DNA from 3 places in the Enterobacter sp. 186315 genome. Region 2 is predicted to be linked to each of the others. Evidence: predicted binding sites of a transcription regulator. Region 2 holds the regulator's gene; each other region holds the start of a gene.
What was found. Region 2 encodes PhoB, which activates phosphate uptake and scavenging genes when phosphate is short. Its sites were predicted from a motif close to CTGTCATAAAACTGNCNNAT; they were not measured.
Positions count from the first base shown of each region.

Region 1: the regulator PhoB is predicted to act here: its motif matches at 4,168-4,187, upstream of glpT (glycerol-3-phosphate transporter).
Region 3: the regulator PhoB is predicted to act here: its motif matches at 3,482-3,501, upstream of pstS (phosphate ABC transporter substrate-binding protein PstS).

Region 1 covers NZ_JBPTTK010000012.1:26,546-32,341, forward strand. The annotation lists gene nrdA (class 1a ribonucleoside-diphosphate reductase subunit alpha) at 1-67, shown strand, start outside; gene nrdB (class Ia ribonucleoside-diphosphate reductase subunit beta) at 149-1,279, shown strand; gene yfaE (class I ribonucleotide reductase maintenance protein YfaE) at 1,279-1,533, shown strand; gene glpQ (glycerophosphodiester phosphodiesterase) at 1,637-2,695, opposite strand; gene glpT (glycerol-3-phosphate transporter) at 2,707-4,059, opposite strand; gene glpA (anaerobic glycerol-3-phosphate dehydrogenase subunit A) at 4,310-5,796, shown strand, end outside.
Region 2 covers NZ_JBPTTK010000004.1:100,199-105,994, forward strand. The annotation lists gene sbcC (exonuclease subunit SbcC) at 1-917, opposite strand, end outside; gene sbcD (exonuclease subunit SbcD) at 914-2,119, opposite strand; gene phoB (phosphate response regulator transcription factor PhoB) at 2,305-2,994, shown strand; gene phoR (phosphate regulon sensor histidine kinase PhoR) at 3,016-4,311, shown strand; gene brnQ (branched-chain amino acid transporter carrier protein BrnQ) at 4,721-5,796, shown strand, end outside.
Region 3 covers NZ_JBPTTK010000008.1:28,971-34,766, forward strand. The annotation lists gene glmU (bifunctional UDP-N-acetylglucosamine diphosphorylase/glucosamine-1-phosphate N-acetyltransferase GlmU) at 1-1,212, shown strand, start outside; gene glmS (glutamine--fructose-6-phosphate transaminase (isomerizing)) at 1,438-3,267, shown strand; gene pstS (phosphate ABC transporter substrate-binding protein PstS) at 3,589-4,629, shown strand; gene pstC (phosphate ABC transporter permease PstC) at 4,758-5,717, shown strand; gene pstA (phosphate ABC transporter permease PstA) at 5,717-5,796, shown strand, end outside.

The DNA of each region.
Region 1 (5,796 bases), on a different contig from region 2:
CGCGCAGGACGACATGGTTCCATCCATTCAGGACGATGGCTGCGAAAGCGGCGCATGTAAGATTTAATGTCAATGCCGGGTGGCGCTTCGCTTACCCGGCCTACGATTTTGTCGGCCCGGCCGACAAAATTTCTCACAGGACACACTCATGGCATATACCACCTTTTCACAGACGAAAAACGACCAGCTCAAAGAGCCGATGTTCTTCGGCCAGCCGGTCAACGTGGCACGCTACGATCAGCAAAAATATGACATCTTCGAAAAGCTGATTGAAAAGCAACTCTCCTTCTTCTGGCGCCCGGAAGAAGTGGACGTATCCCGCGACCGTATTGATTTCCAGGCGTTGCCGGATCACGAAAAGCATATCTTCTTAAGCAACCTGAAGTATCAGACGCTGCTGGACTCTATTCAGGGCCGCAGCCCGAACGTGGCGCTGCTGCCGCTGATCTCCATTCCGGAGCTGGAAACCTGGGTTGAAACCTGGGCGTTTTCTGAAACAATCCACTCGCGCTCATACACCCATATCATCCGCAACATCGTGAACGATCCAGCGGTGGTGTTTGACGATATCGTCACCAACGAGCAGATCCAGAAGCGCGCGGAAGGCATTGCCCACTACTACGACGAGCTGATCGAGATGACCAGCTACTGGCATCTGCTGGGCGAAGGCACCCACAACGTGAACGGCAGAACGATTACCGTTAACCTGCGCGCGCTGAAAAAACAGCTCTACCTGTGCCTGATGAGCGTCAACGCGCTGGAAGCTATCCGCTTCTACGTGAGCTTCGCCTGCTCCTTCGCCTTTGCCGAGCGCAAGCTGATGGAAGGCAACGCCAAAATCATCCGTCTGATCGCCCGTGACGAAGCCCTGCACCTGACCGGCACCCAGCACATGCTGAACCTGCTGCGCAGCGGCGCGGACGACCCGGAGATGGCGGAAATCGCCGAAGAGTGCAAGCAGGAGTGCTACGACCTGTTCGTGCTGGCAGCGCAGCAGGAGAAAGAGTGGGCAGACTACCTGTTCCGCGACGGCTCCATGATTGGCCTGAACAAAGACATTCTGTGCCAGTACGTTGAGTACATCACCAACATCCGTATGCAGGCTGTCGGCCTGGAGCTGCCGTTCCAGACCCGCTCCAACCCGATCCCGTGGATCAACACCTGGCTGGTGTCCGATAACGTGCAGGTCGCGCCGCAGGAAGTGGAAGTGAGCTCTTACCTGGTCGGTCAGATTGACTCTGAAGTCAACACCGACGACCTGAGCGACTTCCAGCTCTGATGACGCGCGTAACCCTTCGCCTTTCCGGCACAGAAGTGCTGTGCCTCGAAGAGCACCCTTCTCTGCTGGTGGCGCTGGAAGCGCACAAGGTGGAAGTTGAGTATCAGTGTCGTGAAGGCTATTGCGGCTCCTGCCGCTGCCGTCTGGTAGCAGGCCAGGTTGACTGGCTGACCCAGCCGCTGGCCTTTATCAACGAAGGGGAAATTTTGCCCTGCTGCTGCCGGGCAAAAGGGGATATTGAGATCGAGATGTGATTGCCCTGGTTCCCTCTCCCTGTGGGAGAGGGTTGGGGTGAGGGCATCAGGCCGCAGAGCCTGATTGTCGGGTGGCGGCTTCGCCTTACCCGACCTACAAAACCTACTTCCGGTGAATGAATTCGACCGCTTTATCCGGGAAATCCGTAAACAGTCCGTCCACGCCCGCCTGGTTGTACAACACCTCATAAAGCTGATTCACGTCCGTCGCATAGTCCGGCAGCTGGTCCGCTCGCACCGTGTACGGGTGAAGCTGCATCCTGCTGGCATGCGCCTCTTTCACCATCGCCGTCAGTTTTACGTGACCCGGCGTTGAGCCGTCCGCCACCAGCATGTGGTAGTCCGGCCCAATCCCGTCGGCGTACTGCGCAATCTGCTTCATCGCGCCCGGCTTAAACATCCAGTCATAGCTGTAGTTCACCCACCTGCCGTCCGGCTGCTTCTCCTGGGTTTCATTCCAGTCGGTATAGGCAATCAGCTGCACCAGGTTGAGGTTCATCCCCATCTTCGGCTCCAGCTCGTTCTTAATGCGCTTCAGCTCGGCGGCATCAAAACACTGGAGATAGACCTTATCCTGCTTGCTGGTGTAGCCATATTTCTTCAGCACCTCCAGCGTTTTCGCGGCGATGTCCTTTCCTTCCTGATGATGGAACCACGGCGCTTTGATTTCCGGATAGATACCGATATTTTTGCCGGTTGAGTGGTTCAGACCCTGAACGAACTCAATCTCTTCCTCAAAGGTATGAATGCGGAAATCAGATTTGCCCATCGGGAAGCGTCCCGGATAGACCTGTACCTTCTTGCCGTTTTCAATCTCGAAGCCTTCGGTAAATTTCAGCGAGCGGATCTCCGCCAGCGTGAAATCTATGGCGTAGTAACGCCCGTCCTTCCGGGCGCGATCCGGGAAGCGTTCCGCCACGTCCGTCACGCGGTCGAGATAGTGGTCATGCAGAACGACCAGCCGATCGTCCTTCGTCATCACCAGATCCTGCTCCAGATAATCCGCACCCTGCGCGTAGGCCATCGCTTTTGCCGGGAGCGTGTGCTCCGGCAGATAGCCGCTGGCGCCGCGATGGGCAATCACTATTTTTTCGGCCGCCAGCGCAGAGCCTGTCATTAAGCCCGCCAGCAGCAGACCGGTGGCCAGTTGAGTCAGTTTCATGGCATTGCTCCTTATTGACGACGCGCCTGAACTTCCGCGTGATGACGTTTTTCGCCGATCATCACCACAATCAGCAGCAGCACGGCCAGCACGCTGCCGCCGATCATCACCATAAAGCCGCCGTCCCAGCCGAAGAAGTCAACGGTATAGCCCACGATGGCGCTTGCCGCGACCGAGCCGCCCAGGTAGCCGAACAGGCCGGTAAAGCCCGCCGCCGTCCCCGCCGCTTTTTTCGGTGCCAGCTCCAGCGCGTGCAGACCAATCAGCATCACCGGGCCGTAAATCAGGAAGCCGATAACGATCATACAGGCCATATCTACCGATGGGTTGCCCGGCGGGTTGAGCCAGTAAACGACCGTCGCGATGGTCACCAGCGTCATAAAGAACACGCCCGTCGCGCCGCGGTTGCCTTTGAACACTTTGTCCGACATCCAGCCGCAGATCAGCGTGCCGGGAATACCCGCGTATTCATACAGGAAGTAGGCCCAGGAGGATTTATCCAGCGCGAAGTGCTTCACCTCTTTCAGATAGGTTGGCGACCAGTCGAGGATGCCGTAACGCAGCAGGTAAACAAACACGTTCGCCACCGCGATGTACCACAGCAGCCTGTTCGGCAGCACGTACTTCATGAAGATCTGCTTCGCCGTCAGCTCCTCTTCGTGCTGCTCGCTGTAATCGTCCGGATAGTCGTTTTTATACTCTTCAATCGGCGGCAGGCCGCAGGACTGCGGCGTATCGCGCATCAGGGCGAAGGCAATAATCGCCACCAAAATGGCACCGAACGCGGGCATATAGAGCGCAGCGTGCCAGTCGTTGAACCACGCCATCCCCAGCAGGAACAGCAGCGGTGGAATACCGCCGCCGACGTTATGCGCGCAGTTCCACACCGACACGATGCCGCCGCGCTCCTTCTGCGACCACCAGTGAACCATGGTACGTCCGCACGGCGGCCACCCCATCCCCTGGAACCAGCCGCAGAGGAACAGCAGCACGAACATAATCGCGATGCTGGAGGTTGCCCACGGCACAAAGCCCATAAACAGCATCACCGCCGCCGCCAGAATCAGCCCCGCGGGCAGAAACACGCGCGGATTCGAGCGATCCGACACCGACCCCATGATGAATTTTGAAAAGCCATAGGCGATAGAGATCCCCGACAGCGCGAAGCCTAAATCTCCGCGCGAAAAGCCCTGCTCCACCAGATACGGCATCGCCAGCGCGAAGTTCTTGCGCACCAGGTAGTAGGCCGCATAGCCGAAGAAAATCCCGAGGAAAATTTGCCAACGCAGACGGCGGTAAAGCGGGTCGATCTCTGCCTCTGGCAGACGCGCCCGATGCGGCGCAGGTTTGAAAATACTCAGCATGACAGCCTCCGTGGCCCTGTTTTAATGTTCAGAGGGTAACGTCCCCACTCCAGAGAGGCGGCGATGTTAAGAAATCACGGTGATTGTTACTGTGAATCAACGCACAGATTGTTACAGAAATATGACAGAATGCGCAAAAAAGCGCATGGAATCACGTTTCACTTTCGATTTTCGCTCGTTTATGTTCGAAATCAAACAAACCACACTATTGATGTGGCTAAATGGTAAAAAACGAACACGAGGGAAGACAATGACAATTCACGACCCCCGCTATAGCGATGTGATTATCATTGGCGGCGGCGCAACAGGGGCGGGAATCGCGCGCGACTGCGCCCTGCGCGGGCTGTCGGTCACGCTGCTGGAGCGTCACGATATCGCCACCGGCGCGACCGGGCGCAACCACGGCCTGCTGCACAGCGGCGCGCGCTACGCGGTGACCGACGGCGAATCCGCCCGCGAATGCATCGCTGAAAACCAGATCCTCAGGCGCATCGCCCGCCACTGCGTGGAACAGACTAACGGCCTGTTTATCACCCTTCCCGAAGATGACCTCGCGTTCCAGCAAACCTTTATCCGCGCCTGTACCGCGGCGGGGATTACTGCCGAGGCGCTCGATCCTGCCGAGGCGCGTCGCCTGGAGCCGTCCGTTAACCCGTCGCTTGTCGGCGTGGTAAACGTCCCGGACGGCACCGTCGATCCTTTCCGCCTCACCGCCGCCAACATGCTGGACGCGCGCGAGCACGGGGCGCGCATCCTCACCGGGCATGAGGTCACCGGGCTAATCCGCGAGGGCGATACCGTGCGCGGCGTGCGGGTGTTCGACCCGCAGTACGGTGAACACAGCGAGCTGTACGCCTCGGTGGTGGTGAACGCGGCGGGGATCTGGGGGCAGCGCATTGCGGAATATGCCGACCTTAACGTTCGCATGTTCCCGGCGAAAGGCTCGCTGCTGATCCTCGATCACCGCATTAATAACCACGTCATCAACCGCTGCCGCAAACCCTCTGACGCCGATATTCTGGTACCCGGCGATACTATTTCGCTGATTGGCACCACCTCAACCCACATTGATTACAAAGACATAGACGACAACCGGGTCACCGCCGACGAGGTGGATATCCTGCTGCGCGAAGGGGAAAAGCTGGCCCCGGTGATGGCCCGGACCCGCATTTTACGCGCCTACGCGGGGGTGCGTCCGCTGGTCGCCAGCGATGACGATCCGAGCGGGCGCAACGTTAGCCGGGGCATTGTGCTGTTCGACCACGCCGCGCGCGACGGCCTGGAGGGCTTTATCACCATCACCGGCGGCAAGCTGATGACCTACCGCCTGATGGCCGAGATGGCGACCGACGCCGTGTGCCGCAAGCTCGGCAACGCGCAGCCCTGCGTGACGGCTGAAAAAGCGCTTCCCGGCTCGCGGCAATCGACCGAAAAGACGCTGCAAAAAATCATCTCCCTGCCCGCCCCGCTGCGCGGTTCGGCTATCTATCGTCACGGGGATCGCACGCCCGTCTGGCTCGGCGAAGGACGTCTTAGCCGCAGCCTGGTCTGCGAATGCGAGGCCGTTACCGCAGGGGAAGTGCAGTACGCGGTTGAAAATTTGACGGTCAATAACTTGCTCGATCTGCGTCGTCGAACGCGCGTGGGGATGGGCACCTGCCAGGGCGAACTGTGCGCCTGTCGCGCCGCCGGGCTGCTGCAACGTTTTCACGCCACGACCGCCACCCAGTCGCTGAG
Region 2 (5,796 bases):
AGGCGCGCGGTCTGCTCCTGCTGACGCTCCCAGAGCGGGCGCAGCTGCGCCGCAGGCTGTGCCAGCTGGAGTTTCGCCAGCTCGGGCCCGGCGTCTGCCAGCGCCTGCTGCGCCTGCTGCTGCTGAGCGGTTGCACGCTGCTGCGCCTGAATCAGCTCATCGCTGCGCGTAAGCCATTGAAACTCTTTCTGCTGATGCTGCTGTTGCGCCAGCAGGATTTTCTCTTCGTCAGTGAGTACCTGCAAACTTTGCTGCAACTGCTGTTGCTGCTCTTCACTGAGCAGCACGACGCCCGCGGCCTGCGCTTCACACTTCTCCAGCGCGCTGCGGGCGGCTTTATGCTGTTCAAAGACTTTGGCCGAAATCTGGCCGTAGATCTCCGTGCCTGTCAGCTCTTCCAGCAGCTCCGCCCGGTCGCCGGGTCTGGCGTTAAGGAACGCGGCAAACTGCCCCTGCGAGAGCAGCATGGAGCGGGTAAAGCGATCGTAATCCAGCCCGGTTAAGGCGGCGGTCTGTTCCAGCTTGTCCGTGACTTTATCCGCCAGAATTTTACCGTCTTCACAGCGCGCCAGCTCTACGCGCGGCGCCTGTAAGTTCCCGTCCGGCTGGTTGCGCGCGCGGTTCTGGCTCCAGAATGCGCGATAGGCGACCCCTTTGACCTCAAATTCCACCTCGGCCAGGCACTCGGCGGTATCCCGCGTCATGAGATCGTTTTGCGCCTGCGAGACTTTTTGCAGGCGCGGCGTTTCGTGGTACAGGGCCAGACAGATGGCGTCGAGCAGGGTGGTTTTCCCCGCGCCGGTCGCGCCGGTAATGGCAAACAGGCCGTTGCTGGCAAAGGGCTCAGCGGTAAAGTCGATTTTCCACTCGCCTTTCAGGGAGTTGAGGTTTTTCAGACGCAGGCTCAGGATTTTCATGCGTTTTCCTCCTCATCGTTCAGCGTGGCGAGCGTGTAGCTGAACAGCTCGTTGAGCCTCGCGCGCTTCTCATCGTCAATCTCTTCATGCGCCAGACGACGCTCGAAAACCTCTTCGACCTTCAGCTCGCTCAGGGTTTCGCGCTGCGCGCCGAGCAGAATTTTCTCGCGCTGTTCGCGGCTGCGGCGCACCAGCAGCACCTCGACGGGGAGGTCTTCCGTCAGGGCCTGGATTTTACGCTGCATATCGTGCAGGTATTCGTCGGTGGTGATTTCGATATCCAGCCAGACGGGCGGGTTAAGCTCTTTGTCGCGCCACTGTTCCAGCTGCGCGGTGATGGCCGCTAAATCTCCTTTCAGCACCGCCAGCGGCTGGGTAACGGGCACTTCCAGCGACTCTACCGTACCGAGCCTGCCGTCGTTAAAGGTCACCAGATGCACGCATTTAGCCTTGCCGGTTTCGTCAAAGCTCAGGGAAATCGGCGAACCGCAGTAGCGAATGTGCTCGCAGCCGCCAATTATCTGCGCGCGGTGAATATGCCCCAGCGCGATGTAGTCGGCCGGGGGGAAGTTTTGCGCCGGGAAAGCGTCCAGCGTGCCGATATAGATGTCACGTACCGCGTCACTTTTGCTGGCACCGACGGTGGTCAAATGCCCTGTAGCAATCACCGGAATTGGCTGCGCGCCGCGCAGGGCGCAGGCCTCGGCGTGCTGCTGGTGATAGTAGTCGGTGATGGCCTGAAGCAGATGCTGCTGCTTTTCGCTGCCGGAAAGCCCCGCCTGGCTCTGCACGATATCCCGTGGACGTAAAAACGGTATCGGACAGAGCACCGCCCCCGGCGTGCCGTCGCGTTTTTTGAGGATCTGCGGCGCGTGTCCGGCGCTGGCCACCACCGTGGTATTCAGGAAGGCGAGAATGTCGCGAGATTCGTTAAGGGTTGCCACCGAGTCGTGATTGCCCGCAACAATCACCAGATGACAGCCGGTTTGCTGCAAATTAACGACAAAGCGGTTGTAAAGTTCGCGCGCATAGCTCGGCGGCTGCCCGGTATCAAAAATATCGCCCGCCACGATAATGGCATCCACCTCATGCGACCGGGCCGCGTCCAGCAGCCAGGTGAGGAAAGCTTCATGTTCAGCGGCGCGGCTTTTACTGTAAAAGTTTTGGCCCAGATGCCAGTCCGAGGTGTGAAGTATGCGCATAGCGGTTCCGTGGCAAAAAAAGATGGAGGGGATTATAAACGTTAAGAACGGAAATTATCCGCTGTAATAAAACAACGGTTTGCCATTTTTAGTGATATCGTTTTTCATAAATCTGTCATAAATCTGACGCATAATGACGCCGCATTACAAACTTGTAACTTAAATAAGATAAGACAGGGCAAAGTATGGCGAGACGTATTCTGGTCGTAGAAGATGAAGCTCCGATTCGTGAGATGGTGTGCTTCGTGCTCGAACAAAATGGCTTCCAGCCGATCGAGGCGGAAGATTATGACAGCGCGGTGAATCAACTTAACGAACCCTGGCCTGATTTGATTTTACTCGACTGGATGTTGCCCGGCGGCTCGGGGTTGCAGTTTATCAAACACCTCAAACGTGAAGCCATGACCCGCGATATTCCGGTCGTCATGCTGACGGCGCGCGGTGAAGAGGAAGATCGCGTGCGCGGTCTGGAAACCGGCGCGGACGATTACATCACCAAGCCTTTCTCCCCGAAAGAGCTGGTGGCCCGCATTAAAGCCGTGATGCGCCGCATTTCGCCGATGGCGGTGGAAGAGGTGATTGAGATGCAGGGGCTGAGCCTTGATCCTACCTCACACCGCGTCATGACCGGCGAAAACCCGCTCGATATGGGCCCTACCGAATTCAAGCTGCTGCACTTCTTTATGACCCACCCGGAGCGCGTTTACAGCCGCGAGCAGTTGCTGAACAACGTCTGGGGAACTAACGTCTATGTCGAAGACCGGACGGTTGATGTCCACATTCGCCGCTTGCGTAAAGCGCTGGAGCTGAGCGGCCACGATCGTATGGTGCAGACGGTCCGCGGCACGGGTTATCGTTTTTCTACCCGTTTCTGAACAATGACAGGAGTGTGACGCGTGCTGGAACGTCTGTCATGGAAAAGGCTCGTTTTTGAACTGATCTTATGCTGTATCCCGGCCCTCATTCTGGGGGCGTTTTTTGGCCATTTGCCGTGGTTTTTGCTGGCGGCGGTGACCGGCCTTCTGATCTGGCATTTCTGGAATTTACTGCGCCTTTCCTGGTGGCTGTGGGTTGACCGAAGCATGACGCCACCGCCGGGAAGCGGCAGCTGGGAGCCGCTGCTCTACGGCCTGCACCAGATGCAGATGCGTAATAAAAAGCGCCGCCGCGAGCTGGGCAGCCTGATCAAACGTTTTCGCAGCGGGGCGGAATCGCTGCCGGATGCGGTGATCCTCACCACGGAAGAGGGCACCATGTTCTGGTGCAACGGCCTGGCGCAGCAGCTGCTGGGCCTGCGCTGGCCGGACGATAACGGGCAAAATATCCTCAACCTGCTGCGATACCCGGAATTTACCCTGTACCTGAAAAAGCGCGATTTTACGCGGCCGCACAATTTGAAGCTCAACAACGGGCGTCATCTTGAGATCCGCGTAATGCCCTATAGCGATAATCAGTGGCTGATGGTGGCGCGCGACGTCACCCAGATGCACCAGCTTGAGGGGGCAAGGCGCAACTTCTTTGCCAACGTCAGCCACGAGCTGCGCACCCCGCTCACCGTGCTTCAGGGCTATCTGGAGATGATGCAGGAGCAAACGCTAGAGGGCGCGCCGCGCGAGAAAGCGCTCCACACCATGCGCGAGCAGACGCACCGTATGGAAGGGCTGGTGAAGCAGCTGCTGACCTTATCGAAAATCGAAGCCGCGCCCGCGCTGGCCCTCAACGAAACCATCGACGTGCCGATGATGCTGCGCGTGGTGGAGCGTGAAGCGCAGACCCTGAGCCACGGAAAGCATCAGCTGACGTTTAACGTGGATAACGCGCTGAAGGTGCGCGGCAGCGAAGACGAGCTGCGCAGCGCCATCTCAAACCTTGTCTATAACGCGGTGAACCACACGCCGGAAGGGACGCACATTGTCGTGACGTGGCAACATCTGCCGTCAGGAGCGGAGTTTAGCGTCGAAGATAACGGGCCGGGGATTGCGCCAGAGCATCTTCCACGGCTGACCGAGCGCTTCTATCGCGTGGACAAGGCGCGCTCGCGGCAGACCGGCGGCAGCGGGCTGGGGCTGGCGATTGTGAAGCACGCGCTTCATCATCACGATAGCCGTCTTGATATTCAGAGCACGTTAGGGAAGGGCACGCGTTTCAGCTTTATTATCCCGGAAAGATTGATTGCCAGAATGAGTGCCTGACAGCAGGCGTGTCATCTTACCTTTCCACGGGCCAGCGACTGCTGGCCCGTTTGCGTTGCAGTTAAGCGAAACGCGAATGAATAATATACGGTTGATGGTTTTTTGTTCGCATGATTAACCACGGGTTTTTCCAGTATTTAGCGTAATGTGCTGGTCTGTGTTTTCATGCTGGCATATTGTTCCGGTTTTAAGATCCCACCTTGCCTTTAAACGTTATAAGCGTTTAAATTGCCCCCCATATACTGTCATACCGACTGTATTTGCGTGGTAAATCGAAAAACTATTCTTCGCCACGCCAGGACGGGAGCATTTCCCGCTGAAATTGAGCAAATTTTCCGCTGTATCGTCCCGTCAGGGATAAGGGAAATCTCAACGTTTTCAACACCACATCCACAGGCAGTAAGGTTCTATGACCCATCACTTGAAATCGCGCGACATCATCGCGCTGGGCTTTATGACATTTGCGCTGTTCGTTGGCGCAGGCAACATCATCTTTCCACCAATGGTTGGCTTACAGGCAGGCGAACACGTCTGGACGGCGGCCATTGGTTTTCTGATTACCGCTGTGGGTCTACCTGTGCTGACCGTTGTCGCGCTGGCGAAAGTGGGTGGCGGCGTGGACAGCCTTAGCACGCCAATCGGTAAAGTGGCGGGCGTTCTGCTGGCGACCGTGTGCTATCTGGCCGTCGGTCCGCTGTTTGCGACCCCGCGTACGGCAACCGTGTCTTTCGAAGTGGGGATCGCCCCGCTGACCGGTGACGGCGCGATGCCGCTGTTTATCTACAGCCTCGTGTACTTCGCTATCGTGATTCTGGTCTCCCTCTATCCGGGCAAGCTGCTGGATACCGTGGGCAACTTCCTGGCACCGATGAAAATCATCGCGCTGATCGTGCTGTCCGTGGCCGCCGTCATGTGGCCTGCGGGTCCTATCAGCGACGCGATGGACGCCTATAAAAACGCCGCGTTCTCTAACGGCTTTGTGAACGGCTATCTTACGATGGATACGCTGGGTGCGATGGTGTTTGGTATCGTTATCGTTAACGCCGCGCGTTCCCGTGGCGTGACCGAAGCGCGTCTGCTGACCCGTTACACCATCTGGGCTGGCCTGATGGCGGGCGTGGGCCTGACGCTGCTGTATCTGGCGCTGTTCCGTCTGGGTTCAGACAGCGCAATGCTGGTCGATCAGGGCGCGAACGGTGCGGCAATCCTCCACGCTTACGTGCAGCACACCTTTGGTGGCGCGGGCAGTATGCTGCTGGCGGTGCTGATCTTCCTGGCGTGTCTGGTGACCGCGGTTGGCCTGACCTGTGCGTGCGCTGAGTTCTTTGCGCAGTATCTGCCGCTCTCTTACCGTACGCTGGTGTTCATTCTGGGCATCTTCTCAATGGCGGTATCGAATCTCGGTCTGAGCCACCTGATCCAGGTTTCTATTCCGGTGCTGACGGCGATTTATCCGCCGTGTATCGTGCTGGTGGTGCTGAGCTT
Region 3 (5,796 bases), on a different contig from region 2:
GTGTACGGCCACGGCGGCGATCTCCTCAAGCAGACGCTGCGTGATGACAACCTCAACTGGGTGCTTCAGGCCGAACAGCTCGGTACGGGCCATGCGATGCAGCAGGCCGCGCCGTTCTTCGGCGATGACGAAGATATCCTGATGCTGTACGGCGATGTTCCGCTGATATCCGTCGAAACCCTGACCCGCCTGCGTGACGCGAAACCGCAGGGCGGTATCGGTCTGCTGACCGTGGTGCTGGACGATCCGAGCGGATATGGCCGTATTACCCGTGAAAACGGCAAAGTGACCGGCATCGTTGAGCACAAAGATGCCAGCGAAGCCCAGCGCGAGATCCCGGAAATTAACACCGGCATCCTGATCGCCAACGGCGCGGACATGAAGCGCTGGCTGTCGAAACTGAACAACAACAATTCACAGGGTGAATATTACATCACCGATATTATCGCCCTGGCCTACCAGGAAGGTCGCGACATTGCGGCAGTGCATCCGGCGCGCATCAGCGAAACGGACGGCGTGAACAACCGCCTGCAACTTTCTCGTCTGGAGCGTATTTATCAGTCCGAACAGGCTGAAAAACTGCTGCTGGCGGGCGTCATGCTTAAGGATCCGGCGCGTTTTGATCTGCGCGGCACTCTGTCTCACGGGCGTGACGTTGAGATCGATACTAACGTTATTCTCGAAGGCAGCGTCACCCTGGGCCACCGCGTGAAGATTGGCACCGGCTGCGTGATCAAAAATAGCGTGATTGGCGATGACTGCGAAATCAGCCCGTACAGCGTGGTGGAAGATGCGCATCTCGATGCGGCCTGCACCATCGGCCCGTTTGCGCGTCTGCGCCCGGGCGCAGAGCTGCTGGAAGGCGCGCACGTTGGCAACTTCGTTGAGATGAAAAAGGCGCGCCTGGGTAAAGGCTCTAAAGCCGGTCATTTGACCTATCTTGGCGATGCGGAAATTGGCGATAACGTGAATATCGGCGCGGGTACGATTACCTGCAACTATGACGGCGCGAACAAGTTTAAAACCATCATCGGCGATGACGTGTTTGTGGGCTCCGATACGCAGCTGGTGGCGCCGGTGACGGTCGGCAACGGTGTGACCATCGCCGCCGGGACAACCGTGACGCGCGATGTGGCCGAGAACGAACTGGTGTTGAGCCGCGTGCCGCAGATCAACAAGCAGGGCTGGACACGCCCGGTGAAGAAGAAATAACAACAAGGCGGGTGGCGCTACGCTTACCCGCCCTACGATTGAGTAGGCCTGATAAGGCGTAGCCGTCATCAGGCAAACCCGGGTGAGGAGGTAAATATATATCTTCCCCCACCAGCAGTACCCATAAAAATAACCCCACTCTCTACAAGGCTCGGGGCGCCCGGAAAGGGCAAATACAGGTCAGCGACAACGCAGGCATAATGCCTAAATTCGGAATCTAAAACTATGTGTGGAATTGTTGGCGCAGTTGCGCAGCGTGATATTGCTGAAATCCTTCTCGAAGGCTTACGTCGTCTGGAATACCGTGGCTATGACTCTGCGGGTCTGGCGGTGGTGGATGCGGAAGGTCATATGACCCGCCTGCGTCGTCTGGGTAAAGTGCAGATGCTGGCGCAGGCGGCGGAAGAACATCCGCTGCACGGCGGCACGGGTATTGCGCATACCCGTTGGGCGACGCACGGCGAACCCTCTGAAGGCAACGCCCACCCGCATGTGTCTGAACACATTGTGGTGGTGCATAACGGCATTATCGAAAACCACGAACCGCTGCGCGAAGAGCTGAAAGCGCGCGGCTACACCTTTGTGTCCGAAACCGACACCGAAGTGATTGCTCACCTGGTCCACTGGGAGCTGGCGAAGGGCGGCACGCTGCGCGATGCGGTACTGCGCGCGATCCCTCAGCTGCGTGGCGCATACGGTACGGTGATCATGGATTCCCGCGACCCGAGCACCCTGCTGGCCGCGCGTTCCGGCAGCCCGATGGTGATCGGGCTGGGTATGGGCGAGAACTTCATCGCCTCCGATCAGCTGGCGCTGCTGCCTGTGACCCGCCGCTTTATCTTCCTTGAAGAGGGCGATATCGCCGAAGTGACGCGCCGCGAAGTTTCCATTTTCGATAAATCCGGCGCGGCGATTAAACGCCCTGAGATCGAATCTAACCTGCAATACGATGCGGGCGACAAGGGCGCGTATCGTCACTACATGCAGAAAGAGATCTACGAGCAGCCAAACGCCATCAAAAACACCCTGACCGGGCGCATCAGCCACGGCCAGGTCGATCTGAGCGAGCTGGGTGCCAACGCGGCCGAACTGCTTTCTCAGGTTGAGCATATTCAGATCGTGGCCTGCGGCACCTCGTACAACTCCGGGATGGTCTCTCGCTACTGGTTTGAATCCCTGGCGGGCGTGCCGTGCGACGTGGAAATCGCGTCTGAGTTCCGCTACCGTAAATCCGCGGTGCGTCGTAACAGCCTGATGATCACCCTTTCCCAGTCTGGCGAAACGGCGGATACCCTGGCGGCGCTGCGCCTGTCGAAAGAGCTGGGCTATCTTGGCTCGCTGGCGATTTGTAACGTCCCTGGCTCCTCGCTGGTGCGTGAATCCGATCTGGCGCTGATGACCAAAGCCGGTACCGAAATCGGTGTGGCATCAACCAAAGCCTTTACCACTCAGCTGACCGTTCTGCTGATGCTGGTGGCGAAGCTGGCGCGTCTGAAAGGCGTGGATGCTTCCGTTGAGCAGGACATTGTTCACGGGTTGCAGGCGCTGCCGAGCCGTATTGAGCAGATGCTGTCTCAGGACAAACGCATCAAGGCGCTGGCGGAAGATTTCTCCGACAAACATCACGCGCTGTTCCTTGGCCGTGGCGATCAGTATCCGATCGCACTGGAAGGCGCGCTGAAGCTGAAAGAGATCTCCTACATCCATGCGGAAGCCTACGCCGCGGGTGAGCTGAAGCACGGCCCGCTGGCGCTGATTGACGCCGATATGCCGGTTATCGTTGTGGCACCGAACAACGAACTGCTGGAAAAACTGAAATCGAACATCGAAGAGGTCCGTGCCCGCGGTGGCGTACTGTTCGTCTTTGCGGATAAAGATGCCGGTTTTGCCAGCAGCGACAATATGCACATCATTGAGATGCCGCATGTGGAAGAGGTGATCGCGCCAATCTTCTACACCGTTCCGTTGCAGCTGCTGGCGTATCACGTGGCGCTGATCAAAGGCACCGACGTTGACCAGCCGCGTAACCTGGCGAAGTCCGTTACCGTCGAATAATCTCTCCGGGCTCCACCTTCGGGTGGAGCTTTTTTATCCCATCTGGTTTGTTTTTAATCAACGCTTCCCCGCTTTTATAGATGACAATCTGTCATCTTCAGCTACTTTTTTCAGTGTCACATAAAGAAAATATAACTGTAAATCTACCGTCATGTTTGTGTCTAACATGATGATATTCATTGAGTATTTCGACAGTTTTTAACTGAAGTTTTCGTTGTCATAAAACTGTCATAATTCGTACATTTATCTGTCACCTGTTTGTCCTATTTTGCTCATCGTAGCCACTAAACAACGATTTACGAAAATCTTGCAGGAGACATTATGAAAGTTATGCGTACCACTGTCGCAACTGTTGTCGCCGCGACCTTATCTCTGAGCGCTTTCTCTGTATTCGCAGAGGCAAGCCTGACTGGCGCTGGTGCAACCTTCCCTGCGCCGGTGTATGCCAAATGGGCGGATACCTACCAGAAAGAAACCGGTAACAAGGTTAACTATCAGGGTATCGGCTCCTCCGGTGGCGTTAAACAAATTACCGCGAACACCGTTGATTTCGGCGCATCAGACGCTCCGCTGTCTGATGAAAAACTGGCGCAGGAAGGCCTGTTCCAGTTCCCGACCGTGATCGGCGGCGTTGTGCTGGCCATCAACCTGCCGGGCGTGAAGTCGGGCGAGCTGGTGCTGGACGGCAAAACGCTGGGTGACATCTACCTCGGCAAAATCAAAAAATGGGATGACGAAGCGATTGCTAAGCTCAACCCAGGCATGAAACTCCCTTCTCAGAACATCGCCGTGGTTCGCCGCGCGGATGGTTCGGGCACCTCCTTCGTCTTCACCAGCTACCTGGCAAAAGTGAACGACGAGTGGAAATCTAAAGTCGGCTCCGGCTCTACCGTCAACTGGCCAACCGGTTTGGGCGGTAAAGGTAACGACGGTATCGCCGCGTTCGTACAGCGTCTGCCTGGCTCCATCGGCTACGTAGAATATGCGTACGCGAAGCAGAACAACCTGGCCTATACCAAACTGGTTTCTGCTGACGGCAAGCCGGTCAGCCCGACGGAAGAAAACTTTGCTAACGCCGCGAAAGGCGCTGACTGGAGCAAATCCTTCGCACAGGATCTGACTAACCAGAAAGGCGACAATGCATGGCCAATCACCTCTACCACGTTCATTCTGGTTCACAAAGATCAGAAGAAGCCTGAGCAGGGTACGGAAGTGCTGAAGTTCTTCGACTGGGCATACAAAAACGGCGGCAAACAGGCTAACGATCTGGATTACGCCAGCCTGCCGGACAGCGTGGTTGAGCAGGTTCGTGCTGCATGGAAGACCAACGTAAAAGACAGCAGCGGTAAAGCGCTGTACTAACAGGATATATTTAACGAAGATGGCGGGTGGCGCTGCGCTTACCCGCCCTACGGTTTAATCTGTAGGCCCGGTAAGCGTCAGCGCCACCGGGCATATTCGTAAAAACGTCTCAAACAGAAGAGTGATTTATGGCTGCAACCAAGCCTGCATTTAACCCTCCGGGTAAAAAAGGTGACATGATTTTCAGCGCGCTGGTCAAACTGGCTGCGCTGATTGTGCTATTGCTGCTGGGCGGCATTATCGTGTCTCTGATTTTCTCCTCCTGGCCAAGCATTCAGAAATTCGGTTTCTCCTTCCTGTGGACAAAAGAGTGGGACGCGCCGAACGATATCTACGGTGCGCTGGTGCCCATCTACGGCACGCTGGTGACCTCGTTCATCGCCCTGCTGATCGCCGTTCCGGTCAGCTTTGGTATCGCCCTGTTCCTGACCGAGCTGGCACCCGGCTGGCTGCGACGTCCGCTCGGTATTGCGATCGAACTGCTGGCGGCTATTCCGAGTATCGTTTACGGCATGTGGGGCCTGTTTATCTTCGCGCCGCTGTTCGCCACCTACTTCCAGGAGCCGGTGGGCAACGTACTGTCTGCGATCCCGTTTGTGGGAGCGCTGTTCGAGGGCCCGGCGTTCGGTATCGGTATTCTGGCGGCTGGCGTGATCCTCGCCATCATGATCATTCCGTACATTGCGGCGGTAATGCGCGATGTCTTCGAACAAACCCCGGTGATGATGAAAGAGTCGGCCTACGGCATCGGCTGCACCACCTGGGAAGTTATCTGGCGCATCGTTCTTCCGTTCACCAAAAATGGGGTGATCGGGGGCGTGATGCTCGGCCTGGGCCGCGCGCTGGGTGAAACCATGGCGGTGACCTTTATCATCGGCAACACCTACCAGCTCGACAGCGCCTCGCTGTTCATGCCGGGTAACAGCATTACGTCGGCGCTGGCGAACGAATTTGCCGAAGCGGAATCCGGGCTGCACGTTGCCGCGCTGATGGAGCTGGGTCTGATCCTGTTTGTTATCACCTTCATCGTTCTGGCGATTTCCAAGCTGATGATTATGCGTCTGGCTAAAAATGAGGGGGCACGCTAATGGCGACTCTCGAAATGCAAAGCACCGCCGAGCTGGCGGAGTCCCGCCGTAAGATGCAGTCAAAGCGCCGTTTGAAAAA